DNA from 4 places in the Brevibacillus sp. HB1.4B genome. Region 1 is predicted to be linked to each of the others. Evidence: riboswitches for the same ligand, from Rfam matches in the RefSeq annotation. Region 1 holds a riboswitch; each other region holds the start of a gene.
What was found. Region 1 has a riboswitch for cobalamin ahead of HP398_RS07115 (ABC transporter substrate-binding protein). Riboswitches for the same ligand answer to the same signal wherever they lie in the genome.
Positions count from the first base shown of each region.

Region 2: it holds a riboswitch for cobalamin, as region 1 does, so the genes downstream of both, cobO (cob(I)yrinic acid a,c-diamide adenosyltransferase) here and HP398_RS07115 (ABC transporter substrate-binding protein) in region 1, are expected to answer to the same signal.
Region 3: it holds a riboswitch for cobalamin, as region 1 does, so the genes downstream of both, HP398_RS13910 (energy-coupling factor ABC transporter permease) here and HP398_RS07115 (ABC transporter substrate-binding protein) in region 1, are expected to answer to the same signal.
Region 4: it holds a riboswitch for cobalamin, as region 1 does, so the genes downstream of both, nrdI (class Ib ribonucleoside-diphosphate reductase assembly flavoprotein NrdI) here and HP398_RS07115 (ABC transporter substrate-binding protein) in region 1, are expected to answer to the same signal.

Region 1 covers NZ_JABSUT010000002.1:536,401-544,169, forward strand. The annotation lists gene cobU (bifunctional adenosylcobinamide kinase/adenosylcobinamide-phosphate guanylyltransferase) at 53-619, opposite strand; gene HP398_RS07105 (heme ABC transporter ATP-binding protein) at 644-1,420, opposite strand; gene HP398_RS07110 (FecCD family ABC transporter permease) at 1,429-2,466, opposite strand; gene HP398_RS07115 (ABC transporter substrate-binding protein) at 2,468-3,463, opposite strand; cobalamin riboswitch at 3,620-3,769, opposite strand; gene HP398_RS07120 (MBL fold metallo-hydrolase) at 3,918-4,865, opposite strand; gene HP398_RS07125 (pyridoxamine 5'-phosphate oxidase family protein) at 5,031-5,609, shown strand; gene HP398_RS07130 (MerR family transcriptional regulator) at 5,661-6,419, opposite strand; gene HP398_RS07135 (hypothetical protein) at 6,556-6,726, shown strand; gene HP398_RS07140 (manganese-dependent inorganic pyrophosphatase) at 6,777-7,709, opposite strand.
Region 2 covers NZ_JABSUT010000006.1:213,702-221,470, forward strand. The annotation lists gene cbiB (adenosylcobinamide-phosphate synthase CbiB) at 1-549, opposite strand, end outside; gene HP398_RS16715 (histidine phosphatase family protein) at 546-1,178, opposite strand; gene cobS (adenosylcobinamide-GDP ribazoletransferase) at 1,175-1,915, opposite strand; gene cobU (bifunctional adenosylcobinamide kinase/adenosylcobinamide-phosphate guanylyltransferase) at 1,912-2,451, opposite strand; gene cobD (threonine-phosphate decarboxylase CobD) at 2,448-3,563, opposite strand; gene cobO (cob(I)yrinic acid a,c-diamide adenosyltransferase) at 3,560-4,108, opposite strand; cobalamin riboswitch at 4,273-4,488, opposite strand; gene HP398_RS16740 (M15 family metallopeptidase) at 4,672-5,364, shown strand; gene HP398_RS16745 (LeuA family protein) at 5,459-6,877, opposite strand; gene HP398_RS16750 (alpha/beta hydrolase) at 6,891-7,769, opposite strand, start outside.
Region 3 covers NZ_JABSUT010000005.1:119,135-126,903, reverse strand. The annotation lists gene HP398_RS13925 (energy-coupling factor ABC transporter ATP-binding protein) at 1-139, opposite strand, end outside; gene cbiQ (cobalt ECF transporter T component CbiQ) at 142-933, opposite strand; gene HP398_RS13915 (energy-coupling factor ABC transporter substrate-binding protein) at 930-1,214, opposite strand; gene HP398_RS13910 (energy-coupling factor ABC transporter permease) at 1,211-1,975, opposite strand; cobalamin riboswitch at 2,119-2,312, opposite strand; gene HP398_RS13905 (quinone-dependent dihydroorotate dehydrogenase) at 2,446-3,537, opposite strand; gene HP398_RS13900 (GerAB/ArcD/ProY family transporter) at 3,689-4,789, shown strand; gene HP398_RS13895 (spore germination protein) at 4,779-6,161, shown strand; gene HP398_RS13890 (Ger(x)C family spore germination protein) at 6,158-7,336, shown strand; gene ald (alanine dehydrogenase) at 7,395-7,769, opposite strand, start outside.
Region 4 covers NZ_JABSUT010000009.1:65,620-73,388, reverse strand. The annotation lists gene HP398_RS21070 (P1 family peptidase) at 1-60, shown strand, start outside; gene HP398_RS21065 (hypothetical protein) at 123-311, opposite strand; gene HP398_RS21060 (glycerophosphodiester phosphodiesterase family protein) at 384-1,391, opposite strand; gene HP398_RS21055 (hypothetical protein) at 1,556-1,801, shown strand; gene HP398_RS21050 (DUF952 domain-containing protein) at 1,821-2,171, shown strand; gene HP398_RS21045 (hypothetical protein) at 2,175-2,390, opposite strand; gene tlp (small acid-soluble spore protein Tlp) at 2,515-2,733, shown strand; gene mnmA (tRNA 2-thiouridine(34) synthase MnmA) at 2,873-3,985, shown strand; gene HP398_RS21030 (hypothetical protein) at 4,007-4,336, shown strand; gene HP398_RS21025 (ACT domain-containing protein) at 4,376-4,888, shown strand; gene HP398_RS21020 (alpha/beta hydrolase) at 4,924-5,745, opposite strand; cobalamin riboswitch at 5,916-6,115, shown strand; gene nrdI (class Ib ribonucleoside-diphosphate reductase assembly flavoprotein NrdI) at 6,279-6,638, shown strand; gene nrdE (class 1b ribonucleoside-diphosphate reductase subunit alpha) at 6,625-7,769, shown strand, end outside.

The DNA of each region.
Region 1 (7,769 bases):
ATTATATCACAAAAAAGGTGAAAAGACGATTCGAAACCGTCTTTTCACCGAGTTAAAATCGGAAAGCTTGTCCTTTTAGCTCAACTGGAATCCCTGCTGTGACAAGAAAAACTTGATCGGCAACGGCTGCAACGCGTTGATTCATCAAGCCCGCCAAGTCACGGAACTTACGGCCTAACGGGTTTTGCGGGACGAGTCCGTCGCCTACTTCGTTTGTCACCAGTAAAACTGTCCCTGGGTAGTCTTTTAGCTTTTTGACCAGCCTATCCACCTGCTGGAGCACTTGCTCAAACGTCTGCTCCACTCCATCATGCAGCAGCCAATTGGACAGCCAAAGGATCAAGCAATCAACCAAAATCACTGTCTGCTGTTCTTGTATGTTTTTTTGTGCCCCGAGCTTCGCGAGCCACTCTGTCAATGCTTTCGGCTCCTCGATCGTTTGCCAAGGGAAGCCAGACTGCAAGCGGCGGTCTCGATGGTGCAAGATCCGCTCTTCCATTTCCTCATCCGTGATTGGTGCGGTCGCTATGTAAACACCCGAGGAGCCCAAATGAGCCGCGTATTTTTCGGCAAACGTGCTTTTTCCGCTGCGTGCTCCGCCTGTAATCAGTACGATCATACTTCTTTCTCCTTAAACAACCTCTTATACTTGCGATTGCAAAATAATTTGCGGCAAATGATGAACAGGATGCTCCATGACAATCGGTCTGGTTCCGTATACAGCCTCTATTCTGTCACTTTGCAAGATGTCTTTTGGTGCGCCAACGCTTATCTGCTTTCCTCTGTGCAGCATCAAAATACGATCGCAGTATAGGGAGGCTAGATTCAGATCGTGCAGCACAGCGATGACCGTCACCTGCGTCGTCTTTTGCCATTTTCGCACGATGTCCATGAGTTGAATCTGGTACCCGATATCAAGGTAGGTCGTGGGTTCATCGAGCAACAGCACCTGAGGTCTTTGGATCAATGCCTTCCCCAAAGCTACGCGCTGCTTTTCCCCACCACTCAACTGATCCAGTGTGCGCTCTTCCAAATGTTCAAGACCGAGCATCTGTACGATTTCATCAATGAGCGATGCGACATCCTGCTTCTCTTCCCCTAGCCAATTTTGGTAAGGAAAGCGCCCCATTTCCAACACCTCTCGGACACGAAAGCCGACGGGCGGCAGACCCTCTTGCTCCAGAACAGCCAGTATTTTGGCAAGCTCTTTGCGTGGATAGGAATGAAGCTTTTTCTCTTGAAGCAAAATGTCTCCTGCATCTGCCTTAATGACACCTGAAATCATTTTCAGCAAGGTAGATTTTCCGCTTCCATTTGGTCCGATGATGCCAAAAAATTCTCCCTTGTCCACGCAAAAATCGATGCCGTGCAAAACAGGCGTATCCTGATACGATTTTTGCAAGTTGCGCACATTGATCATTGCAAACGTTACCTCTTCCTAAAGCGTTTATTTTGCTTCAATAAATAGGCGAAAAACGGTGCTCCCAGAAATGCTGTCACGACACCGAGCGGGATTTCTGTTGGACTCAGCAACATTCTGGCAAGAGTGTCGGCCCACAGCACGTAAATACCACCGCAGATCGCAGACATCGGCAGTAAAATACGATGGTCAGGACCAACCAGCAATCGAACGAGATGCGGTACCACCAGGCCAACGAACCCAATAATTCCCGCGATAGAAACCGCCGCTGCAGTCAGGAGGGTCGAAACGACCAGAACCACTAACTTCGTTCGATCCACATGGACGCCGAGATGCGCAGCCTGCCGCTCCCCCAACGCAAATAGGTTTAAGGAACGCGCATAGCTCACAAGCACCATTCCACCTATGACCAAGTACGGAATCAAGACGTACGTAAAGGCCCACCCTCGAAATGACAGGCTGCCCATAAGCCAGAACACGATCTCATTTACCGTCTGGTCGGATAGCGACACCATAAACGAAACGAGCGAGCCGAGAAAAGCCTGCACCACGACACCAGACAAAATCAGGGTCTCCGTTTGCAGCTTTCCTTGCGTATTCGCGAGTCCGAGTACGATCCATAAACTGAGCAATCCTGTAAGAAAAGCGACGACAGGCGTGCTCCATGCACCCAAAAAGGTGATTTGCAAGCCAAAAAGGATCAAGAAGGCTGCTCCGACAGCAGAACCCGATGCCACGCCCATCGTAAACGGATCTGCAAGCGGATTGCGCAAAACGCCCTGAAAGCCCGCTCCCGCAAGTGACAAGCAGGCGCCAATCAAGACAGCCAATACAACGCGTGGAAAACGAACCTTCATGACAATTTGCTCAGATGACTCCGGCCACGTTACGGTGATCCACTCAGACAAGCCAGGGATTTGATGGAGCAGGATGAGCCATACTTGCGAAATGGGGAGTTGTGCCGCCCCCATCGAGATGCTGATAACTATTGATGCCAGAAGGACGAGACAACTAACTCCTCCCCATATGAACAATCGTTTCTTCATTTTATTTCACCAAGTCAGGGTAAATCGCCTTGGCTACTTCGATTAAGCCTTGTGTAATACGCGGACCAGGGCGAGACAAAATATTTTGGTCCATGCCAAAGATTTGTTTTTCACGGATCGCCTTCATTTTATCCCAGCCATTGCGACTCGCGATCATATCCTCTAGCTTGATGCCCGTCTTTTCATCGGTAATTCCGCTCGCATACAAAATGACGTCTGGATCGTTTTGCAAAATCTTTTCTTCACTGATCGGATTCCACCCTTCGGTGTCGGAAGCAATGTTTGTTGCTCCAGCCAGGGTGATGAGTTCGTCCATGAATTCACCTTTTCCGACTGTCCAGCCTGGGGAAAATTCCAGGTATACCTTTTTCTTCTCTTCCGGTTTTACATTTTTCACTGCTTCTTGAACGTACGCGATGTCTTTCTTCATTTGCGCGACGACTTTTTCGGCTTGTTCCTGTGTGTTCGTGATAACTCCCATCGCCAAAACATTGTTTAGGATGTCATCCATCTTTGTCGGATGGGTAATATAGACTGGCATTCCGAGAGATTTGAGCTTGTCAGCCACTGGCTTTTCCATCGAAATCCCACCGACGACCATATCCGGCGTTTGAGCGAGAATGGCTTCTTCATTTGGTTTGACGACTCCGCCAATTTTCGGTTTTGCCTTCGCCGCATCTGGATAATCATCATAGTCTGAGACAGCTACGATCCGATCTTCCAAGCCTAATGCGAACAAAATCTCTGTCTCGGCAGGTGATGTAGAGACGATTCGCTCAGGAGCTTTTGCAAAGGTTACTTCTTTTCCTGTTGCATCCTTGACGGTCAATGGATACGTTGTTTGTTTTGCAGGTTGCTCGACCGCATTCTCTTGCGGTGCTGTCTGCGGTGCGCTTGTTTGTCCCCCTGGTGCTGGCTGGCTGTTATCGTTACCCGCACAACCTGCGAGGCTAGCCGCAACTAGTAGTGGGATCATGAATCGCAATGAACGTTTCATATGTAGAACTTCCTTTCTGCATGTCTGATTGACTGTTCCTTCCAATAAAAAAATCGACCCTTGCTTCCATTCGGAAATCAAAGGGTCGGCACCTCAGGGCAAACAGACAGGATGGTCTGCTTCCTGAAATAGGCCGATCCTTTCCGCGAAGGCAACAGGCACTAAAACAAACAGGCAGGTCTCCTGGCTTACGGCTGAGGAACGAGCCGATTTACAGTGGCGGGACCGCGTCGGATTTTCACCGACTTCCCTTTTCACCCGATCTTTTCGTTAAAAAGACGAGGCACCTATTTGCTGTTACGTTTGAAATTGTCACAGTCCATGACTCATCCTACATCATAGCATTCCTTGGATGAAAAAAGAATGACAAACACATAAGCCAATACTTTCTTGCCTGCTAAAAATGAAAAACGCCTGAACAAAAGGTTCAGGCAAATGTAAAGCTTTTGGCAGGCTATTTCCCTCGTTTGTCCAAATAATCGAGAATGCCCATGGAGCATACTTGTAAATCGAGCTTGAGTACTTCGAATACTTCGTGGTCACTGCTGATTCCTTGTGACTGTAGATGATCCGAAACTCGTTCAAATAACGTAAGAGACAGCTCATCGTATGATTGTCCAGCAACAAGCGCTGTCTTTCCTTCCGCCACAAACACGGGGAGCCACTCGCGTATTTGGCGGTACACGTCATCTACCTGCTCTGACATCCCAAAATGACCAAAGTAAATGCGACTCAGCTTGTGCGCTTCAAAACGGCTTAGAGACGCTAACATGGCATCCGGGTCAAACTGATTCGGCGAAGTAGATGGCAGCACGAGGTGTATGCCATCCTTTTTAAGCTGTGGATAGAGTACACCTGCCGTATCACCTGTGAACATGCCGCGGCTTACTGGATCGTAGATGCTGAAGTGATGATTGGCATGCCCTGGCGAATCCAGAAACTCCAATACGCAATTCTCTCCGATCTTTAGTGTATCTCCGTCCCCACGAATCAAAATCCGTTCCTCGAGAACAGCCTCAATCGGATCAAACAATCGATCAAAATCATCATGATACACCGCTCTCGCGCCTGCGATCAGTCGGCTCGGATCTATGAGATGACGTGCACCTTTCGGGTGGACAACGACCTTTGCGTTCGGACAATCCTTCAGAAACAGTCCTACTCCTCCTGCATGATCCAAGTGAATGTGCGTCACGATGATGTATTTGACTTGTTCCGGCTTATAACCGAGCTTGGCGAGACCGGCCTTGATGTATGGGACGGAGGGGCTTGGTCCTGTTTCTACCAATGTGAGCTCCTCTTCCGCGATTACATACGTCCCCGTGCGTTCCGCCCAGCCCATATCGAAACCGTCTATTAAATGGATGCGTTCCCCTAAGTAAATTGGCTCTGTTGCTTGCATGTAAATACTCCTCCTTGTCAAAAGTCTCGCGTTGCCATTGTGTTGGAATATTTACACTTTACCATCTATTTTGTAGGGATTGGGGATGAATCACACAAATTCTTCATATTTTCATGATAATATGAGGGCAGCAAAATCGATTCCATTATCTGGAGGGGTGCAAAAATGGGTCAACTTTTTTCTGAATTACGACCTGAGCATGAGAAATTTATCAAGAAGCAACGGATGTTCTTTGTTGCCTCTGCTCCAATGGACACAAATGGTCACGTGAATCTTTCACCGAAAGGGTACGATTCTTTTCGCATAGTATCGCCTAACGAGGTCGCCTATTTAGACCTGACTGGAAGTGGAAACGAAACCAGCGCTCATCTGCAGGAAAATGGCAGGATTACTCTCATGTTCTGTGCGTTTGAAGGCCCCCCTCTCATCATGCGCCTATTCGGCAAAGGAACGGTTATTCTCCCAGATACGCCTCGGTGGAATGAGCTCGTAAAAGACTTTCCGCTTCTGCCCGGCGCTCGTCAAATCATTACCGTCAACATACAGGAAGTAAAGACCTCTTGCGGCTGGGCTATCCCTTTCTATTCCTATTCAAAAGAACGCGACACCCTTCAGAAATGGACCTTGGCGAAAGACGAGCAAGAACTGCTTGATTATCAAAAGGAAAACAACGTAGTAAGCATGGATGGATTGCCAACCCCATTGGGGCAAAAGCTTTTTCCCGCAGTAGGTGGAGATAACTAAAAGTAAAACGAAAAGAAGCTGCCCTCTCGCAGCTTCTTTTTTTAAATCTCTTTACTTACTCGTATAAATGACCACTGCATCTTTGAGAAACTCGGCAACACCAGGCTGTTCCTTGTCGTAATAGGCCGTGAAGCGCGGGTCTTCGACGTACATCTGGGCAACACCTGCGTGCGCATCTTTGCTGTAGCTGTCCCAATAAAAGCTCAGCCATTGACGGTGAAGATCCGCTGCTTTTTGCGCCAATTCATGAGCAGGATCACCTGTCGAAAAAGCCTGCGCCAACGTCTCATGCAGTTCTTCATTCAACTTTTCAAGTGTAGCGTACTCCTGCTCGGTCATTCCTTTGATTTTCAGATTGGATTTGTCAACCTGGTCACTTCCATATTTTGAGCGAATTTCTTCTCCGTACTGGGCCTCGTTGTCGTCAATCAACTTTTGCTTGAAGCCTTCAAATTTTTGTTTGTCACTCATCGTTTTGGTCCCCTCTCTTTGTGCTAATGTCAAATCGACATTGGCGATTAACGCATCCAATTGCGTTCGCCTTTCCAGGAGCTTCTCGCGGTGCTCCCGCAGTGCCCGTTCAGCATCAAAGGTTGGTGAATCCAGGATCTCCTTGATCTCCTCCAAGCTCACCCCCAGCTCGCGGTAAAAAAGGATTTGCTGCAATCGATCAACCTCTTGCTGTCCGTAAATGCGATACCCTGACGAATTGACTCTCGCCGGCTTGAGAAGGTCAATTTCATCGTAGTATCGGAGCGTCCGGGTGCTGACACCCGCCAGGAGTCCTAGCTTTTGCACCGTATATTCCATGTTCATTCCTCCTGACAAATTGATCGTACACATTTACGGACCGTCAATGTCAAACACATTTTCATCAAAAAATTAGCGTTACTCTATTTTCATAATTTGCTAAAATATAGAGAAAGCCATACAAGGGGGGATTTCAATGCTCTATGTCTTCGGCTTCATTGTAGCGGTACTCGGTGCCGGATGGGGATTAACAGGTCTGCTTAGTCTCAAAGCGAGAGATAAACATGCCATCACCCATTACAGTGACGATGCTTATAACCAGCAAACCTTGTTCCAGATGCACAACAACCCTGACCAAGGCATGTAAAATAAAAAATGGCTGCCCGCAACTTGTGCATGGGCAGCCATCTTTGTTTCTTACAGAGCTTGGAATGTATCAGTCAATACCGGTACGATTTGCTTCTTACGGGAGACAACGCCCTTCAGAACAGCTTTGTTGTCCACCAATGTTACTTGGTACGCTTTTTCTACTGCTTGAGTTGCGCTGCCGAGAGCGATCGCAACAGAGTCGTTATTCAAGATATCCGTTACAACAAACACGAACAAATCCAAACCTTTTTCAGCGATGTTTGCATTCATAGCCGCTTCCAGTTCTCCTTGGCGTGCAAGTACATCATTTACGTCCACCGCATTTACTTGCGCGATTTCTACCTTCGCATTACCCATTTGGAACTCTTTTGCATCCAACGTGAGCAGTTGTGCGATTGTTTTGTCGCTCAGGTCTGCTCCCGCTTTGAGCATGTCCAGACCGTATGCTTGCAAATCAACACCCGCGATTCCAGCCAGCTCGTGTGCAGCAGCTACATCTTGCTCCGTGCAAGTTGGAGATTTCAACAGCAACGTATCCGAAATGATAGCAGAAAGCATCAAGCCCGCCATCTCTTTTGGAATGTCTACGCCGTTTTCTTTGTACATTTTCTTCAAAATGGTTGTGGTGCATCCAACAGGCTCTGCACGGAAGTAGAGAGGATTGCTCGTCTCAAAGTTCGCAATACGGTGATGGTCGATCACTTCTACCACTTGCACTTGCTCAATATCATTCGCGCTTTGTTGGCGCTCGTTGTGGTCTACAAGGATGACTTCATTTACTTCATTCGCCACTGTTTCTACGAGGCGTGGCTCTTTTACTTGGAAGTAATTCAACACAAATGCTGTTTCGCTGCTGATTACACCCAGGCGAACAGGCTCTACATTCGCGCCCAATTTTGTTTTCAAGTCAGCATACACAAGTGCTGAACAAATGGAATCTGTGTCTGGATTTTTATGACCGAAGATTAATTTTTTTTCCATCATCCATACTCCTTAATCGTAATTTGGCGTCAAAATTATACCATAGCTTAGAGGATATGC
Region 2 (7,769 bases), on a different contig from region 1:
GGAGTCGAGAGTGTTGGCGGCACGATACGCCATTGCCAACGGCGCTCCCCCAATCGCTGCGAAAATCAGCGGAGAGACGATCGCATCGACGATGTTTTCCGCCACGGTTTCTACCGCTCCCCGACATACTTCCGGTTCATCTAACCGCTCTGTATCGCGTCCGACTACCATGGACAAGGACCGTCTCGCCGCTTCCATATCCCCAGCCACGAGATGACGGGCAATCTCCATCCCGGCATCAGCCAAGCCTTTTGTTGCAATCGTCGTGGATATCAACCAGGCACCCAAGATCCAGGCAAACACCGGATGGATGAACGTGACTCCCCACAAAAGCAGCCAAACAACAGCGTAGCTGCCGCCTACGATCACAAGCGGGAACAGGACTCCTGCCAGCTTCAAATGCGACTCCTCTTTGACGAGAGAACGTATGACCCGCTCCAATCGTGTAATCCACCAGCCCATAATGATCACTGGATGCGGCAGGCTCCGGGGGTCTCCTACAACTCGATCAATCAAGTAGGCCGCGCATAAAATCCATACTTCTGTCATGTTGTCCCTCTCTTACTCTTCAGGGGTTGTCGCATCCAGCTCTGTCCTTCCGCATCCAAGCATTCCGCTACCAGAGCCTCCCCATGCTTAATGCCATCGACCTGCCAATATCGGTCAGGATTGTTTTCGAGCCACGCGGCCTGAAACCAGCGGATCACGCCGCCATGTGTGACGATGACGAATGTATCGGATGCCTCCTCCTTGCCCACTCTCTCCAACAAGGACCGTAGCCAACCATCCACGCGCATCCCCAGCTCTTCCAGACTCTCCCCTTGTGGAGGTCGATTTCGAAAAGGATCGTCGTACCAGCCTGTAGCTCGCACAGGGTCCGTTTGCATCAGCTCATCGTAGGTCATCAGCTCCCACTCACCAAAAGACAGCTCTCGCAGTGCTGGCTCCGGAATAACTGATAATCCCCAAGCAGCTGCGAGCGGTTCGGCAGTCTGGATGCATCTGAGCAGATCACTGGAATAGATCACAGCAGGTTGCCCGATGAGCACAGGTAATTCCTTTGCCAACTCACTCGCGTGCAGATACCCGTGTTCATTCAAAGGAACGTCACTATGCCCCAAATATCGATGCTCACGATTGCTGTCTGTCTCCCCGTGACGTATCCAAACTAGCTTCATAACCACCAGCTCCCGACTAACACCAAGAGAACGACTGCTTCACTGCTTTCGATAACAGCCCCGTAGCAGTCTCCATTTAGTCCACCCAATTTTTTTGAAACCGAGCGTGAAAACAATAGAGCGAACAACAGTGACAGGAAAATGGCTGTGATGACCTGCAAGCCCCCAAGATACCAACCTGCGGCAAACACGATGATGTAGCTCACGATGATAGAGGAAACGGAAAGCCCAGCACTGATGCCTTTTCCGATCCCTTTATCTGCCGAAAGATACGGCCAGAGCTTAATCGACAAAAGCACATGTGTCCGCGCTGCTACTGGTGCTACGATCAAAAAGCTGCCCCATCCCGGATGTGCGAGCTCTGCGACTGCACCCGCCTTGATCAGCAACAGCATAATCGCAGCAAGAACGCCCATCGCTCCTACGCGGCTGTCCTTCATAATCGAAAGGATTTGCTCTCTCGGTCTGCTGCTGCCAAGACCGTCCGCGAGATCCATCCACCCATCCATATGAAGACCACCGGTCACGTAGACCCATGCGACCAGCGTCAAAATAGCGGCGATCCATGGACTAAACAGCACCAGTCCTGCCTGATATACACCCCATAGCAATAAACCGATGACCAAACCAACTGCGGGATACCAGTTGACGCTTTTTCTCCACGCCTCCTCTGAAGGACGAAGCCATGGAACCGGAATACGCGTAAAAAACGAGATGGCGTGTAGAAATGCATTCATCCTTTGATCCTCCACGGTATTCCCGACAAAACCGCGTAGACGGCATCCGCTTGTCGCGCACTTCTCTGATTGACATCGCCCAGCACATCCGCGAACCATCTGCCCAAACGACTCAAGGCTACACCGCCCAATCCGACCTCGCTTGTGACGGCAATGACTTTTTGCGGGGAATTGTGAACGAGGGACAGCCATGCCTCTGCCTCCTGCAGCAGGGATTGCGTGTGTGAAGGACTTCTCCATTCAGACTCGTCCATACTCATCAATCGATTACTCACCCAGGTGGACAGACAATCGATTAAAACCACATCATACTGCTCACTGAATGCGTGGTAATCGGTTAATCGCTCTCCTACCTCCACACAGCCCCATTCCAGCGGACGACGTGCCTGATGCAGCTCGATTCTCTGCTTCATTTCATCATCCCAGGCCTTGCCTGTCGCCACGTACAGGACTCGACTGCCCAACTTCATCGCAAGCTCTTCCGCGTAGCGGCTTTTTCCTGAACGGACACCGCCTGTTACCAGCACCAAGCTCATCGCTGTTCACTTCCTTCCGCATGGACCTCGCGGAGCGCTGCCAGAAGTCTTTCATTTTCCTCTCGTCCACGCACTGCGATTCTCACATCATGTGCCGTCAGACCGGGATACATCGCACAGTTGCGGATCAGAACGCCTTTTTCGCCGAGCCGTGCCTGCAATTGTTCCGCTGGCAATCCTTCTGGTGAGCGCAGCAGCAAAAAGTTTGCCTCCCCCGGCCATACCTGCCAGCCCAACTCACCGCTGATGCAATCGATCAAATACGCACGTTCTGCTTTTATGAGCCTGCGCGTCTGTTCCTCATATGCCTGCTCCTGCAAGCACAGTTCTCCAGCTAAAAGGGCCAGTGCATTCACGCTCCAGCTCACTTGCTTCTGGCGCATCCGCGCAATGACATCTGGATGCGCAATCGCATAACCCAGGCGCAATCCCGGGATCGCGTACATTTTCGTCATCGAGCGCATCAAGATCACACGGGGAAAGCGCTCGAGCTGCGTCGCCAATGTATATTGCCGATCTTCCTCCACAAAATCGAGGAAAGCCTCATCCACGATGAGCCACGTGTTGGTCTTACTCGTCCATTCCGCCATTTGGCGAAGCTCATCCGGTTGATACATGATTCCCGTCGGATTGTTTGGCGACCCGACAAATACGAGATCAGACTGCGTAAAAAGAGTGTGCAGCTCTATAGGATCGGGCTTGTACCCGTTCGCTTCCTTCCCGTAGCAGCCAATGACACGGGCACCATACTGCTCGGAAAGTTGCGTGTATTCCGAAAAGCAAGGATATACCACACCAACCGTTTGCGGCGAAAGACCGAGAATGGCCAGTGCCATCGCCTCCGCTGCACCATTGGCAGGCAGCAACCATTCCTCCGGCACTTGCAGCCGCTTCGCCAGCGCACGCCGAAACACACGATGTCCAGGGTCTGGGTAATGCGCTACAGCAGCCAGCGAATCCAGCAGCATCTCACGAACGCTTGCTGGCATCCCCAGCGGATTAATATTGGCACTGTAATCCAGAAACTGCCCGGGCTCTCGACCAAAGCGCTGCGCTGCGGTCAGCAAGTCTCCGCCATGACCGTACTTCTCTATTACACCTGCGCTTGTCAAAACTCTACCCCCAGCACAGCTGGAATCCCTTCATCGTAGTAATGCTTGATTGGCTTCATCTCTGTCACCAAATCTGCGATGTCCAAAATCTCCTGCTTTGCGGCCCGTCCCGTAATCACGAGGTGAATATGACTTGGCCTATTTTGAATCGCTTCCAACACATCGGACAATGGCAACACATCATCAATCGGGAAGCGGTCAATCGCCAATGCATTATTTAGCTCATCCAAAATGACGACATCGTACGCTCCGGAAGAAAGCTTTTCGCTCGCAAACGCCCAAGCTTCTTTCAATGCCTGACGATGCTCCTCCGGTGTTTTCGTCCATGTGAAGCCGACGCCCATTTGCACAATTTCAATGCCCAATTTATCGAAAATAATCTTTTCTCCGTATGTACGCTCTGGCGACTTGATGAATTGAACCATCAGCACCTTTTTCCCGCGCCCTGTCGCCCGCACAGCCAACCCGACTGCTGCTGTCGTTTTTCCTTTGCCGTCTCCTGTGTAAACGAGGGTCAATCCTCGCTTCTTATCGTTTTTCTCCATCGTGACCACCTCAAAAAGTGACGTATTTTACTCCGCTGTTTCCTCCAAATACTTTCCGAAGCATAAAAAAAGCGCTCTGTTTCCCCCAGTACGTAAGGAAAAACAAAGCGCGGATAGCTGAAAAGCAACAATCCTCACCTCTTCCTTTGACCCGAAGGAAATCAGTGTAAACATAAAAACAGGCAGGTCTCCTGGCTCGAGGATCATCGCTCTTCTTCTCCTTCCCGCTCCCGAATGGGCAGTGGATGGCATGATGCCTTGAAGAACAGCTACTCTCTTACAGTGGCGGGACCGCGTTGGCTTTTCACCAAACTTCCCTTTTAACCTTGCTCCTGCGAATCGGTTTCGCAAAAACAAGGACCTGTTTCTCTTCCATATGTAAATGTCGTTCGTTTCGTTGACAAGCACTTGCTTTAATAATAGCAAAAGCTACCGAGGATTCAAGCAAAAGCTGCTGATTCGTCGCTGGTGACTATTAGCAGAAAATTTAAGATAATGACCGTTTACATGCCTGATGTTTTTCGTTACCCTATTGGCAAAACAATCGAAAGTGGTGTGCAGTCATGCTATTTCCTCCGATTCCAAAAATACCAGACATGGTCCTGCCCAGCCCACTGCCGATCAAGGAATGCGGCGAACCGATGATTCCCCTCTCTTCCCTTTCAGCTCAAATCACAGTCTATCCAGCCTACTACCACAAGGGCTATGCCGGAACACAGCCAGAAGCCTTTTTGCGAGAAGGGGCAGCACACAAGCTCGCCACGGCAGCCGCGCAACTGCCTGTTGGCTACAAGCTCGTCGTGTTGGACGGCTGGCGCTCATTTGAGGTACAGGCATCCTTGTATGATCGTTTCCGTGAAGCCTTGCTATTACAAGGCTGGCAGGAAGGACCCGCCCTCACGGAAGAATTGAGCAAATTCGTCGCTTATCCAACAACAGACCTCTCCAAACCGTCCCCTCACCTATCCGGCGGTGCAGTGGATCTAACTATCGCAGGGCCTGATGGCTGGCTGGAGATGGGGACCGTCTTCGATGATTTCAGTGAACTGGCTTCCACTCGCTATTATGAAGAGCTGGCACAGTCTAAGCAAAAAGACATCGAAATTCGAGACAATCGCCGACTGCTTTATCATTTGATGACGGCTGCCGGATTCGTCAACTATCCGAAAGAATGGTGGCATTTCGAATACGGAACGCGCACTTGGGGACAAAAAACGCAGAAAGAGCCGATTTATGGCGGGGTTTTGTCGATGTAACCACAAATAATCGAGCAAGGCATGAGCCCGGTCGATACCGTACTCATGCCCAGATGGCCGCCCACTCTTCAAACTCAACAAATTCCTGTACCTCTTAGGTCACTGGTATTTCAGAAGATGCTGCTGAAACCAAAAGGCTTTTGTTGTATTCAGGTGACAATACAATATTTGTATAAGTTCCGTGCCCTGACACATAGTGATAGGAATGCTCGACGCCTGCTGGGATAAAAATAGCTGCTGGACTCTCAACAGTCTTCTCTTCTTCACCAAGTTGAACATGACACACCAGACCAGTGCCATCAGGTGCATCTCCCCAAAAGAGGAAGGCACTGTCACAATGATGCGCATGTCTGTCTACATGTTTTTCAGGAATACCGGACAAATCGCATAATCCAAATATCCTTTGGATCACATAGAATGAGGCTCGCTCATCAACACGCGAATCCATCATAACCCAGCGTATCCCTGGACCGTCACGATGATACTGTAGCTCTGAAGCACCTTTTGGAAACGGCTTTCCTACCTGTAAGGAAACAGGCAGCTTTGGGCTTCCTAATGGAGGACGCTTTTCTTCGAGAAGCCGTGTTCTTCCAATTGTTTCGGGAGGAAATGGCTCATACGCTTTGGAATTCCTCTTTACGGCTTGGACATGGTAAGCCGATGTATGCGTAAAAGCATTTTGCCCAGCGATAGGGCGCAGTCCGTCCGGTCTATACCCTGTCGTCAGACGTATCGCTTGTACAAGCTCGGGAATTCTATCCAAAGAATAACGATGATCATTTCGAAGCTTTTGCAACGCAACAGTAAGCTGGATCAAGTCAGTAATACCAGCTCTTTCGCCGATTCCTAAAATTGTCGCATCAATGACAGAAGCGCCTGCATCAATAGCCGCCAGCGCATTCGCTTGAGCAAGACCAAGATCATTATGCAGATGAACTTCAATTTCGCATCCAAATTCCTCAATGGCACGAGTTACAATTTTTTTGCATGTATCAGGCTCCCATATCCCGACAGTATCTGCCAAACTAATGCGATCTGCGCCTGCCTGCAAAGCAACATGACCTAAGCTGGATATCTTTTCCCACTCTGTCCGTGAAGCGTCTTCAATCGTGAATCTAACCTGTAAGCCAAGCTTTTTTGCTTCGATAACAGCTTGTTGGACTTTCTCTTGTATATAGCTTTCCTGGTGATGACTGAATTTGGTTTGGATAGACACATCATTAATGGAAGCCCAAATCCCCACCCAGTCTGCTTTGGCGCGCTTTACTGCATGTACTTCTTCAACAGTAGCTCTCGCATGCATTAATATTTGTGCTCGTCTTGCCGATTGAGCCACTTTTCGGCAGATTTCTTCATCCACGGCAGAAATTCCAGGATGGCCCACTTCTATGAGGTCTATCTGATAGCTTTCCAAGAGATGCAGGATGCGAATCTTGTCTTCGCATGTGAAGCGCACGCCTGATTGCTGCTCTCCTTCTCGCAGTGTTGCATCCAAAATTTGAAACGGCTTCATTTCCAGCACATCCTTACGGGTTTACTTCCTTTTTCAGGAATTCGTCTGTTTCACGCAAGAGTTGATCACGATTTTTTTCATACAACACCCAATGTGTTGCATCTTTGATAACCACTTCTTGTTTTGCAGATGCATGGGTCAGCTTATGGAAGAGGGACTTATCGGCAAAAAAGTCCAGATCTCCTCGAATGATCAACACTGGCGTCGAAATTTTCGTTGCATCAAAAATGGGTCTGTCCGTCCAGATGTAATACAGATCTACCAAAGGTCCCATTGGACGGCGGATGGATTGTTCAGGTTGCTTGCTCCTGTTAGGATCAGAGTTTACGAAGACCTTGGATACAGCATTCATTGCCTCACCGGAAACCAGATCACGTTTATCTAGCATCATGTGCCAATGGTGCATGGCCTTGTCAAACTGGACAACCTGGTACGCTGGTAATTGGGGATTGATTTCACCTGCCTTCCCTTTTGCTTCAAATGGAGTTGCCATCAAAGGCAAAGAAAAACCATGCATAACACCATAAAGCACGAGTTTTTCAATATCATCGGAATGTTCAGTCGCGTACATCCCCGCAACAACTCCACCCCAAGACCATCCTACGATACTGATTTTATCTACTTGTCGCGTTTTCTTTATGTGCTGGACGACAGCCTCCAGATCTTTTACCGCCTCAGTGGCACGGACGACAGGAGCATTCTTTACAGGTGGTTGATCCATCTCAACTGGTCGGGTAGAATGCCCAAACCCTCGGAAGTCCATCGCCCATGTGTCGTAACCTTGCTTTGCGTATTCCTCCATCCAGGAGTATCCCGGAACATCAAATGCTTGGGCGGTAGGTACGCTAAACGGTTCAAGAAACAATACAACCTCATTATTGGTGAACTTTTC
Region 3 (7,769 bases), on a different contig from region 1:
ACTTCCCACAGCCGTTTCGTCCCAAAAGGACACATTTTTTCCCCTCTGGAATCCATAAGGACAGCCCAGACAGGACGGGTCCCCGCCCTCCTGGATACGTGTACTGCAAATCGATGAACTCCAACAACCGTGATGTCATAACTACCAACCTCCTGTCCACCACTCAAGCAGCACCAGCAGCATACAGCCTGCGATTGACTCCCACTCATAGCGTCGCGAACGAGCATGGGTATGAAACGCGAGCACCTGCATGCTCTCCCCGAAGCCTCTAGCCGCCATTCCTTTATGCAAGGCTTCGTATTTGCGCATCGCTCTGACAAACAATTGCGCAACGAGAACCCCTGCATCCCGAAGCGTCGCTCGGAAGCCGCGATGACCTCCACGCGAACGTTGGGCAATCCAGAGCTGGTGAGAAATCGTTACTAACACAAAAATAAACCGATACATGATCATTAATAAATCAGTCACAAGGACAGGCATACGAAGTCGGCGAAACACCTGCAAGATTTCGGCAAACGGCACGGTAAACAAAATGAAGGCAAAGCAAGATAAGCTCGCCATGGTACGCCAAAATAAGATCCAAACTTTACTGAATGATGACGTCGGCACATAGAGCACATACGAACCCAACTCCCATGCTGCCGCGACCTGGACCTGTACTTCGCCTGCTTTCGCCCCTTCTACCAATAGGGCAGGGAGCCCCGCCGCGAAAAACGAGAGCGACACGATCATAAAGGCACAATAGATACGGACAGGTATACGGGCATACACCACTACCCATACCGTCATCCAAACAACGACGGCCATCTGCATCCATACATGTCCCACCAAGACGAGCAGTAACAATGCACTCGCCAGCAAGAGCTTATGAGCTGGCGGCAGACGTTTCAGCCTGTTTTGATAAGAGAGAGAATCAAGCTGCAGCCCGTTCATTTTTTCCGCTTATCCAACCGACCTTTGTATAAGCCCACGGCGTAGCCAACCACTCCCGCTCCCAACGCCGCCTGCACCGCAAACAATAGGCTCTCCGTCTCTCCCCCTGGCGGTTCTATCAGCGGCTGGAACCACGGTTCGTAGTTCGGAGCAATTTCCTTGATCGCTTCCTCCGCCACGCCGTCTGCGCCGCCAAATTCCGAATCCTGCACCAGCAACAGTGGGACAATCGCCAGTACGATTACCCCCAAGAGTAATAGCCAGTTCCATCCTTTTTTCACAGCGATTCCTCCCGTTTGAGCAAACGAAGCTGTGTAAGCTCTTTTGCGTTGTAAGATAACAACCAGTTCCAAACAAGAACGGTCAACAGACCTTCACTGATTGCGAGCGGAACTTGCGTGAATGCAAAAATTCCTGCGAATTTGGCAAACGAGGCCAACACTCCACCAGATTCAGCTGGAAATGCGAGTGCCAGTTGAATCGAAGTCACCACATAGGTAGCGAGGTCAGCCAAGGCAGCCGCCGCAAAAACAGCCAGACGCTGGCTTCCGCGCACTTTCATGATCACCCGATAGATTCCGTATGCCACCAGTGGTCCTACTACTGCCATGGATACAGCATTTGCCCCTAGCGTAGTCAAACCTCCATGTGCCAAAAGCAAGGCTTGAAACAAGAGCACCATGCTCCCTAACACAGACATCGCAAAAGGCCCAAACATAATGGCGCCAAGGCCCGTTCCAGTCGGGTGAGAGCTGCTGCCTGTAACTGAAGGGATTTTCAGTGCAGATAAAACAAAGGCAAACGCTCCTGCAACACCAATAAGGAGCTTCATTTCGGGATGTTCTTTTACAATCTTGTTAATCGAGCGAATCCCAAGAATAAAAAATGGCAAGAAGACAGCCCACCAAAATAAGGCCCAGGATAATGGCAAATACCCTTCCATGATGTGCATCGCATGTCCTGTCTCTGGTTCATTGAGCAGGAAATACAGGACAAAGCCCGCGATCATCAAACAAGTAGATACGAGACGAGATCGATTCATGTTCCTTCCTCCTTCACTGACTTTCGTTCTTTTCCTACAAACAAAAAAATCCCATCCATCAATGGACGAGATGTGCACACAAAACAACAGACTGACATACAGCCTCATTGCCTCGTATTCACCGCTCCTTTCCGCGAAGGTTTTGTGGGTGTGGCTACTAGGTAGGTCTCCTGGCTTCCAGATCCATACGCTCTTTGTCCTTCCCCATACAAAAATGAGTGGTTTCCTTCTCAAAGAGAGCTCCCTGGTTACAGTGGCGGGACCGCTCGGGACTTTCACCCGATTCCCTGTTACCCTTTATGCGTCACATAAAGGCACCTAACGCCGATCATATGAAGTTGACAGACAATTCATGTTTGTCCCACATCATTATAACGGATCACTACATAAATCGGAAGAATATAAGCAAAAACGCATAAGCCGATGCCCCACTACAAACGGAGCCATCGACCTATGCGTACTTGTTCTATCTATTCTTTTGCGTCTACGCCAATTACTTCACTAATATGTTTAAAACCATCGCGCTGCATGAGCTTGAGTAGCTTTTTGTTAATTTGCTTGGCGATACCTGGGCCTTGATAAATCATCCCCGTATACACCTGAACGAGACTGGCTCCTGCTCGGATTTTCGCGTAGGCGTCTTCGCCGTTATAAATGCCCCCGACACCGATGATGGGTACCTTGTCTCCTACTTCTTGATAAATCTCCTTCACCCAAGCAGTGGAACGCTCCGTAAGAGGTCTTCCGCTCAAGCCGCCCGCTTCCTCGGCAAAACGATGTCCGGAAACCGCCTCGCGTGACAGTGTCGTATTGGTAGCGATAATTCCGGCAATGCCTTCTTCAACAGCAGCGTGAACAACATCGCGCATGTGCTCATCCGACATGTCTGGTGCTACTTTCAGCAAAATCGGCTTTTTCTTGATGGAACGTGCTTCCATTTCGGTTGCCTTTTCCCTTACTGCACGCACCAAATGACGCAAGCTCTCTGTCTCCTGCAAGTCACGCAGATTCGGGGTATTCGGAGAGCTGATGTTAATGACGAAATAGTGACCGTATGCATAGAGCATGTCCATACATTTGCTATAGTCGATGGCCGCCTCTTCATTCGGCGTTACTTTGTTTTTCCCAATGTTAATCCCAATTGGAACATCTGAGTATGCGTAATCGACCAAATGCTGGGAAGCCAAATACGCACCGTGATTGTTGAAGCCCATCCGGTTAATGACAGCTTGATGTTCCGGCAATCGGAACAAACGCGGCTTCGGATTGCCTGGCTGCCCCTGCGGTGTCAACGTCCCGATTTCCACAAACCCAAAACCAAGAGCACCCAACGCATGATAGACTTCCGCATTTTTATCAAAACCGGCTGCAAGTCCGACTGGATTCGGAAACGTCATTCCCCACAGCTTATTCTCCAACCGCTGGTCTTTTACCTGATAGATCATCTTCAGGATGCTTTTGCCTGGAGCAGAATCCTCCACCAGTCTTAAGGCACCAATTGTCTTTTCATGAATCTCTTCCGCATCATGCTGGAACAGATATTTTCTTATGAGCTGATACATCGGCTGCACTCCTTACTCCGTTTCTACCTTTTTACCTCATAGTAGAATACCATACTTTTTCGGGCGGATGTAACCTTTATACGTTGATACATATTTCCAAGCAAGCAGGCAAATCCTAACAGCACCACCACGTACAGGGGGATAAGTCTTCATGAAAGTGGACGGAAAAATCGGGATTGGTCAAGCCATTATGGTGATGATGCTGACGATCGGCATTACGAACCACGTAACCGTCATCCCCCTCTTATTGAGTAAAGCCGGAAGAGATGCTTGGTTGAGCGTGTTGCTTGCTGGTATCCCTTTTTCCTTCTGGGCGTACTTGCTGTTTGTGGTTAATCGAAATATGAAGCAACGTTCTTTGCATGAATGGCTCGCCCAACGCTCAGGAAAAATCGTCAGCCATCTGTTACTCATCCCCATCATGGTCTGCCTGTACATGATGGCCCTAACCAATCTGATCGATACCCAGACATGGACGACCGTCAACTACTTGCCTCGAACACCAGAGTGGGTGACCGCCTTAGCCTTAATGGGACTATGTATACTCGCTGCAATTGGTGGAATAACCTCTGTAGGAATCACAGCAGGAATCTTGCTGCCCATCGTGGTTATGCTTGGATTTTTCGTCGCTTTTGGCAATATTCCTAAAAAGGATTATAGTCTTTTGATGCCACTTTTCCAGCATGGGTATCGTCCTCTTTTTCACGGGATGCTCTATGTAGGTGGCGGCATTTCAGAGATGTTCCTGCTACTATTGCTCCAACCTCACGTACGTAAGCCATTGCGCCTCGTACACTTTTTGGTCATGCTCGGCATCACGCTTGTGCTGACACTCAGTCCGTTGACAGGAGCTATTGCGGAATTTGGACCAGTGGAGTCTGCACGCCAACGCTTTCCGGCATTTGAGCAATGGCGGCTGCTCACAATTGGAAAAGACATCGAGAACATGGAGTTTTTCTCCATTTTTCAATGGCTCGCTGGGGCTTTTATACGCATCACCATTTGCTTGTTGCTCTTGGGAGATTTACTCACGATCCGTAACCGAAAACAGCGCAACTTCATGATGATATTTCTAGGTGGAAGCATGATCGCCTTTACCAGCCTCCCCTACAGTGACATGCAGTTTGTATCCTTTCTGACGCACGTATACTATCCGCTTTACTTAGCCATTATCGTTGTGATTACTCTCGCACTCATGCTGGTTACTCTGCGCAAGCCATCCAAACAGGAGGGAATAGGCCATGACCCTTGAAGAGGAACTGCGGGAAAAATTCGCGCATTGTGCGGACGTCGTTTTTATGCGCACGGTCACATCCGAGGACCAGCCTGTATTGATGCTTTATTGCGAAGGACTGGCAGACGTTCGTCAATTACAAGATACGGCATTGCCGCAATTGGAGCGATTCCTGGCTATTGGTGATTTGCGTTCTCTGCCTCTTTTCCCGCTCTTCACGAACCCAGAGTTGTGGATTGAGAGACTGTTTGCAGGAGATTTGCTGATTTTTATTGGTGACTCTCCTCCGTTTGCCTGGGACATCTCCAATCGTCCAGAGCGCACTCCTGAAGAATCTAATACAGAGATTTCGATCAAAGGTCCTCGGGACGGCTTCGTCGAGGATCTCTCCACGAACGTTGCTCTCATTCGCAAGCGCATGCGAACGATTACTCTGGCCTATGAGCCTTTTATTCTCGGAACGCGCTCGCGCACAAGAATCGGTATGATGTATATCACAGATGGGGTATCTGAAGATCTGGTAGAGATGATGCGTGAGAGAATACACAAATGTACCTCAAAAAAAATTGTGAACAGCGCCATTCTGGAAAAGATACTGAGCGACAACACTCACTCCCTGTTTCCATTGGTTGATTATACTGGACGCCCTGACTATGTCATTTACATGCTGCTGCAAGGTAAGGTCGTCGTATTGGTAGACGGCTCGCCCTTGGCACTCGTGGCACCTGTAACCTTACTCGAACTAATCAAATCTCCCGAAGACGATCAGTACCCTGTTACCTATGTATGGCTGGAACGCATGCTGCGCCTAGGTGGATTTTGGATCGCAATCTTTCTGCCTGGCTTCTGGATTGCACTATCCGCCTATAATATAGAGCAATATCCTTTTCAATTGCTCGCTACCGTTACGCAGGGAAGAAAAGGGTTGCCCTTTTCCGCGCCGATGGAGCTATTTCTCATCTTGTTCATTTTTGAGTTTCTACGTGAGGCAGGCGCCCGTCTGCCCAAAAACGTCGGGCAAACACTGGCACTGGTCGGTGCACTGATTATCGGGGATGCTTCCATTCGTGCAGGCCTGACTTCGCCTTCGATGTTGTTTATCGGCTCCCTTACAGTCGTTGCCTCCTTCACACTGGTCAATCAGTCATTAAGCGGTGCGGTAACCGTGGCTCGTTTCGCTGTTTTCTTCCTTTCCGCAACCATCGGCATGTACGGCTTTATCCTCGGGATGATTGCCATCGTATACTACTTGTCCACCTTGACCTCCTTTGGCAGATCGTATATTTTGATGGGTTCATCCAACTCCTTGTTTACACTGTTCATTGTCTTGTTCAAGTCCATGACCAGTTTTTTTCGGACGAGAGCTGCTAAGGGTGGCGATAACAAATGAAATGCATGCGGATTGCTTCTGCTATGCTGCTGTTGGCAACGACTCTTCTTAGCGGCTGCTGGGATCAGAAAGCCATTCAGGACCTTCGCTATTTATCTGCCATGGGCATTGATTACGTCAACAATGAGTATGTTATGTACGCCCAATCCACCGATCTGTCTACCGTCGCGAAGCAGGAGTCATCAACCACCCTTCAATCGCCACCAGCGACCATTTCGATCGGAAAAGGGAAAACGCTTCAGTCTGCCTTTGATAACTTGCAAAAAAACGCACAGGTACCTGTATTTCTAGGCTTTGTATCCTCCATCGTATTTCATGAGCGGCTCTTGGAAAAGGGCGTCATCACCTCCCACGATATTATGAACAGATACGGTCTGATTCGTTACACCAAGTGGGTATTCGGAACGCGGGAGCCGATTGACAAAGTGTTAAGCTCCCATTCTTTGGTCGGATTTTCTCCATTGGACTCTCTCTTGCATCAGCCAAAGGATGTTTACGAGCAGCGTTCGTTTATCGAGCCGATCCAATTTTTTCGGTTTATCTCGAGCTTTTGGGAGCCATCAAACACCGTGTTATTGCCAAACATCACGCTGTACGAGCGATCCTGGAAAGAAAATAACCGTTTTATTTCTCGTCTCTCCATCGATGGCATCCACGCCATACATCGTGGAAATTGGCTGGGTTACTTCCCCAATCGTGATTTAATGGGGATTCGGTGGATGAATAGTGACACGGAATTTGCTGGCCTCGTTGTGCGACAAAACAACACTCCCAAAGCAACCATGCGCATCGAGCATGTTGAATTGGACATCACTCCGATTACCACTGGAGAGCTACCTCGTTATCAGGTCAATGTCCGACTAAAGGGGTTCGTTCGTGAAATGATGAGTGCCGTTACGCCTACTTTCGTACGGAAAAACTCCGAAGAACAGGTAGCCGAGCAAATTCGCGGGACGTTTCTAAAAGGAGTCAAAGCAGGGGTTGATCTGTATAGCTTGGAGGAACGTTTGTTTAAAAAAGACTACCAAGCTTGGCGAAAATACGAAATACGCAAGCGCAATAAGCTCACACCTGATTCCCTGACCCAAATCCAGGTGAATATGTATTTAAGTGATTCTGGAAAAATGAAGATGGGTTCGGCCAAATACCCTGACCCGCTTGGGCCGAATGAATGAAAAAAACTGCTTGCCGTAAGAACGGACAAGCAGTTTCTTCTTTCTATTTACCGTAAGGCTAGTTTTTCACCAGCAAAACTTCTTCGATAGAAGCATACGGCAGGTTATGCGCATCAGCTACAGCTTTGTAAGCTACTTTGCCGTCGATGACGTTTACGCCTTTTGCCAATGCTTTATTGTCGCGAATTGCTTGTGCGTAGCCTTTGTTCGCCAATTGTACCGCATAAGGAACGGTTACGTTGGTCAGGGCCAATGTAGATGTACGAGCGACTGCACCAGGCATGTTGGCTACCGCGTAGTGAATCACACCGTGCTTCTCATAGGTTGGCTTGTCATGAGTCGTGATGCGATCTACGGTTTCAATCGATCCACCTTGGTCAATCGCAACGTCTACGATTACAGAACCAGGTGACATGTCTTTTACCATATCTTC
Region 4 (7,769 bases), on a different contig from region 1:
AAAAACAGAACCGTACATGCATTACCACTTGATCGTTTCGTAGAAATCATGTCTCGTTAAATGAAAAAACTCCGCTAGCGCTTAGCGGAGTTTTGTTGTCAGCTCATTTGTTAAACAATTGTTTAACTACTGAAGAAGCTACGGCTGGAACGCTTTCTTTTATAATGAGAGCTGCCGTGATGGGAATGTCCGTACCGATTACTACTAGAGCTGTATTTTCTGCGATGTTTGTAATCGCTGCTGCTGTATTTCCGGTACTTGTGCGAAGATGAGTGATTACCGAGTAAATTTTTCAAAAGCTTCTTGAGCATATCAATCACTCCTAGTTAGGTTGGAAGTCTATTCCGTATAAGTATATACGAATATGTTAGAGAATCGTTTCATTATTTTTCTACGTTTTCGTGAAAGGCTGGACCGATCAGATCAATCCGGTTCGTCCATATGCCCCCTGTAAAGCTTGCGGGCACTCGTTTTAAATCAGTCGGAACATCAAAGCCTTGCGACACTTCTCCACTGCCTGCGACTAAGATCACGCGGGTGTCTTTTGCTTCCATTCTTGCCATGAAACGATTCGGCCAACCCCAGAGCCAAGGGGCGATCTGATCGGGAATATGTAGTTGAGTCTGTGAACAGGCATCGGGCACATATCCTGACCAACCCACTGCCATGTACGGAATGAGGCAGCTTTTTAGTGATGCTTTGGACATGACACGCAGCTCTGGCATTTGTTGTTTCAGTATCTCGATTGGCTTGTCACCTCCATAAACAGAAAGCTGTGCCAATCGTTCAGCGGGCAATGCTGCCAAAACATCCGCCAACGCTTTCCCCTCAAGTGGGTCATTGCTTTTGATATGAATAAGCAGGGAGCGATCAGGGAAAGTTTGTAGCACATCATCGAGAGAGGGCATCATACCAATCCCTTTTCCACGGAAGGGAAAGGTTTTCCCTTCATCCGCTGTGTAATTGTAGCCAATGTCGAACTGTTGTAATTCGGTCAAGGTATAATCTCTCGTCACACCGGTTCCATTTGTCCGACAGTCGAGCGTCCAGTCATGAAACACGGCGAATCGATTGTCTTTGGTCCATTGCACGTCGAGCTCGACGATGTCCGCGCCTGCATCAAAAGCGGCTTTCATGGAAGGAATCGTATTTTCCAGGTACGGGTGTTCCGGTGGATAAATCCGTTCTGCCGTACAAGTTTCATTGGTGATGTTCTCCATATGAAAGGTTTGTGCCATCCCGCGGTGAGCAAGTAAAAAAGGCTCCCCTTCTGGCTCTTTTGCAAGATAAGAGCTGTTACCCAGAAACAGGAATGCGATGATAAGCAGGGGAATCCAGATGCGTTTTCGCTGGAACCATCTCTTTTGTAGTTGATCTCGTTGTTTTGACATGATGGGATACTGCCCCTTCCTTGTAATACTGTGTTCATTGTAGCAAAACGTAAGGAGGAAGGTACAACCTTTGGGAGTAGTGCTAGGGGCTTGGCATCATTCGAAAAGACTGGCACAATAGACGGAAGATAAGATGTATCCATGCGAAAGCAAGGGGAGGTTCCATGAAAATCGCATTACACCAAATCGCTTATCAGATCGGCATGCACCCAACCGAGATGGCGAAGCTTGTCTACGAGGGTGAAATAACAGGAGACGTACCTGACCGCAATCCGCAAGCGAAGGATGCTTGGGTGGATTTGCACTCTCTGCGTAACTTCATTCAATGGCGATATGATCAAGGGCAGATGGACCAGATGTTCTATGATAAAGCTATGCGTCACCTGAACAAAGCAATGCCAAAAAAATAATCAAATTTGGAGGAGAAACATGCAAAACTCTATCATTTACTGCATGGTACCAAAAGCATATTGGGAAAAGTGGATGGACAAGGATCACTACTTACCGCGCGATTACGAGCAGGAAGGCTTTATTCACGCGACAAAAGGGGACGAGCTGCTTGAAAAGGTAGCAAACCGCGTCTACGCACAGTTTGACGAGGAGTTGTATGTACTCGTTGTCGATGAAACCAAAACGACTTCGGAAGTCAAATACGAGGCAGCGAAGGATGGATTGCTGTATCCGCACATCTATGGACCGCTGAATCAAGATGCGATTATGGATATGAAGCAATTGAATCGGATAGACGGCCAGTGGCGTCTGGGAACGTCCATCCGCTAATCTCTACCAGTTAAACCATTTGAGTAGCGCAAGCACTTCTTGGCGCTTGGCCTCAGGTAGCTTGTCGAGTCTGCGCAAGAGAAGATCGATTCGCATGCGCTGTTCCACTTCGGATACAGGTACCTTTTGCCCCTTCACCCATTGTCGTTTCAGGCGGACGGGATCTGTATCAGAGATGATCCGAAGCAGCTTTCTTTCCAGCAAATCTAAGGAAGCCATAGGGGAAACCCTCTTTTTCGTTTAATCCGTTTCTTCTATTATAACACGGGTACATAAAGAAACCATGATTGGCGCACAATGGTAAAGGTGTTGCATATAACCCTTTGTAGGAGGCGTATCGATCATGGCGAAGCCGGATGACCGTTCTGACAACGCAGAAAAGCTGCAAAACATGATTTCTAATACGGAAGAGAACATTCGTGAGTCCGAAGCTTACCTAGCGGCTAATGCTGGCGAGATTTCCGAGGAGGAAAGAACAAACCTCGAAGCAAAAAATCAGCGTCGTGAAGAAAGCATCGAGGGATATCGCGCGGAAATCAAGGATGAATCTTCGCAGGCTTAACCTTACTACCAAACGTCTGGCGCCAACTATGCGTCAGGCGTTTTTTCATTCTATTGGGCAAAAGTGTAACAAAACATGATTTGTTTTGCGAAACATGGTAATCTGTAATGGTACAAATTGAATAAGAGGAGAAAGACTTATGAAGCGACCAGAAGATACACGCGTCGTTGTCGGCATGTCCGGCGGAGTCGACTCCTCCGTGACGGCTTACCTGCTTAAGCAACAGGGATATGACGTCATCGGCATCTTCATGAAAAACTGGGATGATACCGATGAATTCGGCCACTGCACGGCGGAAGAAGACTTCCAGGATGTCCGGCGCGTCTGTGAACAGATCGGCATTCCATATTACACGGTAAACTTTGAAAAAGAATACATGGATAAGGTATTCCAGTATTTTTTGGATGAATATAAACGAGGCCGTACACCGAATCCGGATGTCATGTGCAACCGTGAAATCAAGTTCGGCGAGCTTCTTGCCAAGGTCATGGATCTTGGGGCGGATTATATTGCCACCGGCCATTACGCGCAGGTCAAGCACATTGATGGCGAATACAAACTCATTCGTGGCGCTGACAACAACAAGGATCAGACTTACTTCTTGAATGTATTGGGCCAAGAACAGCTTTCCAAAACGATGTTCCCGATTGGTCATCTCCCGAAACCTCAAGTAAGGGAGATCGCAGAGAAAGCAGGACTCTATACAGCGAAAAAGAAGGATAGTACAGGGATCTGTTTTATTGGAGAGCGCAACTTCCGTGAGTTCCTGCAAAACTATTTGCCTGCCAAACCAGGAAATATCGAGACCGTAGAAGGAGCAATCATCGGCACGCACGACGGACTGATGTACTATACATTGGGTCAACGACAAGGCTTAGGAATAGGTGGAGGTCATGGCACGAGCGGACAGCCTTGGTTTGTTGTAGACAAAGATCTGGAGCGTAATGTCCTGATCGTAGGTGAAGGCTCTGATCATATCCGTCTGTACTCGAAGAGCCTCTTGGCAACCAACGTTAGCTGGACGAGTGATAAAAAGCCTTCCGAAACATTTACTTGTACAGCGAAATTCCGTTATCGCCAGCCAGATCAGGGAGTAACTATTCACCTGCTGGAGGACGGAAACGTGGAGGTCATTTTTGACCAGCCGCAAAAAGCAGTAACACCTGGTCAGGCTGTCGTCTTCTACGATGGGGAAGTGTGCTTGGGTGGCGGTACGATTGACAAGGTACGCTTAGTTGATAAAGAGAACTAAGATAGACGGGGGAAGCACTCGGTGGATGCTACGAAAAAATCAAAAGTGATTATCGTTTCGTTTTTGGCGGGAGCGGTTCTCTTGGCGATCATCTCTTATTTTGGGATGGCCTCCATGGGTAAAGAGCATATGGCGACGATCCAAAACGTCATCAAGGAGAACGGCGGGGCTGTAGTTGCGGGTGGAGTGACAGCGGTTCCGAAGGAGGAAAGTCCTTTTACCAATAGCGGAAAAGGCAATACCATCTACCGAATCTACTATACGAAAGATGGACAAACGTTGACGGCTTGGTATCGTGCTGATAACGAATCCTCTATCAAGAAAGAGCCGGAAGCTTGGATTCTGCCGTGAAAACAAGGATAAACCTGACTGGGAGAGTGAAGGCAACACATGACCCAATATGCTGGACTGCGTGAACTAGCTGAACTGATTCAAAGACTCGAGCCAGAGTTAGCGGGTGCACAATTAAGTATTCTTGCTCATGAAAATAAAGAGGAAATTGCAACGCAGTTAGTGGAAGGACTAGGGACGAAGGTTCCTGTCCAACATAGCTCCGGTGAATATGCGAATCATTTGGCGGTGTTGCGGGTAGGAGCGAACAAGTACACCTTGGCGCAAGATTGGAGAGAAGTGTACATCAGTGAAATCAATTACTGTGCGTGTCGCATACCTCCAGGTGCCCATGGATTGTTGGTTCGCCATATCGATTATCCAGGTGTGATTTATGATGTCTCACGAAAACTGGCCGAACATCAAATCAATGTTTCCAAGTTGAATGTATCGCGTGAGCAAAAAGGGAAGAATGCCCTGCTTATCTCTGTGACCGATGAAGAGATTACACCGACGATTGTATCTGCCATCGAAGAGCTGCCCCAAATCACCAAAGTGTTATCTCTGCAGTAAGCGAGCGAATCATGATAAACAAAAACTGCCCGTTATTAGCGGGCAGTTTTTTTCGTAGCGAATTTGAGTCCTTGGCAAATTAAGACGGGCAAGACGGACGAATGATTTTCGTCAGCAAATTCTTTAAAGGAAGCCTTGATTTGACCTTTGCCCATGGAGGACAATCGTTCGATCATCGCCAGAGATTTTTCTTTGACTAAGAATCGCCCATCGTTTTCCAACTCCCCGATGGTGAGGAGTGCATGGACGTCGAGGTCATCTGTCAGCAGGCTCGGTAATTGACTCTCCTTCGCAAGCAGTACGCTCTCATTCCAATGGATCGAAGGACTGCCAGCTATATAACGCTGAAAAGCGTGTGGTCTCGACAAAAGTACATGCAAGACAAACAAGCCACCTAACGAATGTCCAAAAATCGCTTGTTGCGTCCGATCGATGGGGAAGTCGTTTTCGATACTCGGCTTGAGGTCCTCCTCTAAAAAGGTGAGGAACTGCTCTGCTCCCCCCATCTGAGGCCAGTCGGCTCCTTGTGGGTTGCCAGGAAGCTCTGTGACGGGAACTTCATACGTGTAATCAAAGAAACGGGCAGGATGGTACGGACCGTCCGTTGGATACCCAATCCCGACGACGATAGCAGGATACACGCCAGTTCGTTCAGGGCCACGTGATTGTATTCGTATCGCTTCGGTCATGGTTGCAAAAACAGAGTTGCCATCTAGCAAATATATGACGGGAAAGCCTGATTCCGGAGGGGGATCGGCAGGTATACTTACAAAAATGTGATAGTCACGCTCTTGATAAGTCATGATTTTACTGTAAGAACGAGGAATGACGACAGGTTGATAGTCGGTGCTTTTCATGAGGGCTACTCTCCAATCTTTCCAACGCTAACCAACGCACACAAAATCTATTATATGAACGAGAACCAGAGATTGGCAATAGCCGAAAAAGGAGAATAGTTAGTTTTCGAAAAGAGCGCATACTGAGCTTGACTCCTACGATATATTGAGGTAAAGTAAGTTTTACCAACTACATATTGATGCGGTGAGGTGTTTACCAGCCAGATTTGGTAGACTTAATAGGGAAGTCGGTGAGAATCCGACGCGGTCCCGCCACTGTAATGAGAGAGTTCCATTTGCGAAAGAATGCCACTGATCTTGAGGGATTGGGAAGGTGAAAATGGAGCGATGATCCTAAAGCCAGGAGACCTGCCTAACCGCTTGCACTGTTTAACCTACGGGAGATAGGGAAGTGTTCGAGCGCGCAATTCGTATTGGCGAATTGCTAGATGGAAGTCATCACGCGCATTCGGCATGTAAACGTCGGATGCGCTTTTACTTTGGCTAAATAACATACATACAGAGTAAAAATAGCAGGGGATAGGATGAGGGACATGCTAATCGCTTATGATTCAAAAACAGGAAACGTCCGAAGATTCGTCAACAAAATTAATTTGCCACATGTGGAAATTGATCAAGATATGGTGCTAGACGAGCCATTCATTTTGATAACATACACGACGGGATTCGGACAAGTGCCGGAGAAGGTGGCGACGTTCCTGAAGCGAAATCATGTCCATCTGCGGGGAGTATCCGCCAGCGGTAACCGCAACTGGGGAACCAGCTTTGCCAAAAGCGCGGATACGATCGCGAGCCAATATGGCGTTCCGGTGATTTCTAAATTTGAACTGTCCGGTACCGGCCGTGACGTGGAACAATTTACGAGTGGGGTGGCAGCAATTGCGGCATATTGAATTGAACAACGAACTGATGCAGCGTGGCAATGACGGATTTTATCAACTGGAAAAGGATCGGGAAGCGGTTGCGGTCTTCATGGAAGAAGTGCAGTCCAATACGATGACTTTTGGCAGTGTCAAAGAGCGCATGGACTATTTGATCGAGAATGACTTCTATGAAAACGTCTATGAAACATACACTGTTGAGCAGGTCGATGAAGTTTACCGTTTGGCCTATGACGCTGATTTTCAATTTGCTTCGTACATGGCTATCTCCAAATTTTATAAAGATTACGCGTTGAAAACGAACGATAAATCGATGTACTTAGAGCAGTATCCAGACCGGGTGGCCGTTGTGGCACTGTCCCTTGGACAAGGTGACTTTGAGCTCGCTAAGCGTTTGACAGTATCCATGATGGATCAACGCTTGCAACCAGCGACACCAACCTTCCTGAATGCAGGCAAAAGCCGCCGTGGAGAAATGGTCTCCTGCTTCTTGCTCGAAATGGATGATTCACTGAACTCCATCAACTTTATTTTGGGAACTTGTATGCAGCTATCCAAAATTGGCGGCGGTGTGGCCGTGAACTTGTCCAAGCTCCGCGGACGAGGAGAGCCGATCAAAGGCGTCGAGGGCGCAGCAAAAGGTGTTATGCCCGTTCTCAAGCTGTTGGAAGATGCGTTTTCCTACGCAGATCAAATGGGGCAACGCAAAGGCTCGGGTGCAGCGTACTACAACATCTTCGGTTGGGATATCAACGAGTTTCTCGATTGCAAAAAGATCAATGCGGATGAAAAAGCACGCATCAAAACGTTGTCCATCGGCCTGATCGTACCAAACGTGTTCTACAAGCTGGCTGAAGAAAATAAGCCATTGACTGTGTTTGCTCCGTACTCCGTGTACAAAGAATACGGTGTGCATCTGGATGATATGGACCTCGATGACATGTACGAGGAGCTCTTGGCAAACGATCGCATCAAGAAAAAGACCGTGATGAGCGCACGCGAGATGTTGACCAAAATCGCGATGATTCAAATGGAATCGGGCTATCCGTACATCATGAACAAAACGAATGCGAACAACAACCATGCACTGAAAGATCTCGGTTCGGTGAAAATGTCCAACCTGTGCACGGAAATCTTCCAATT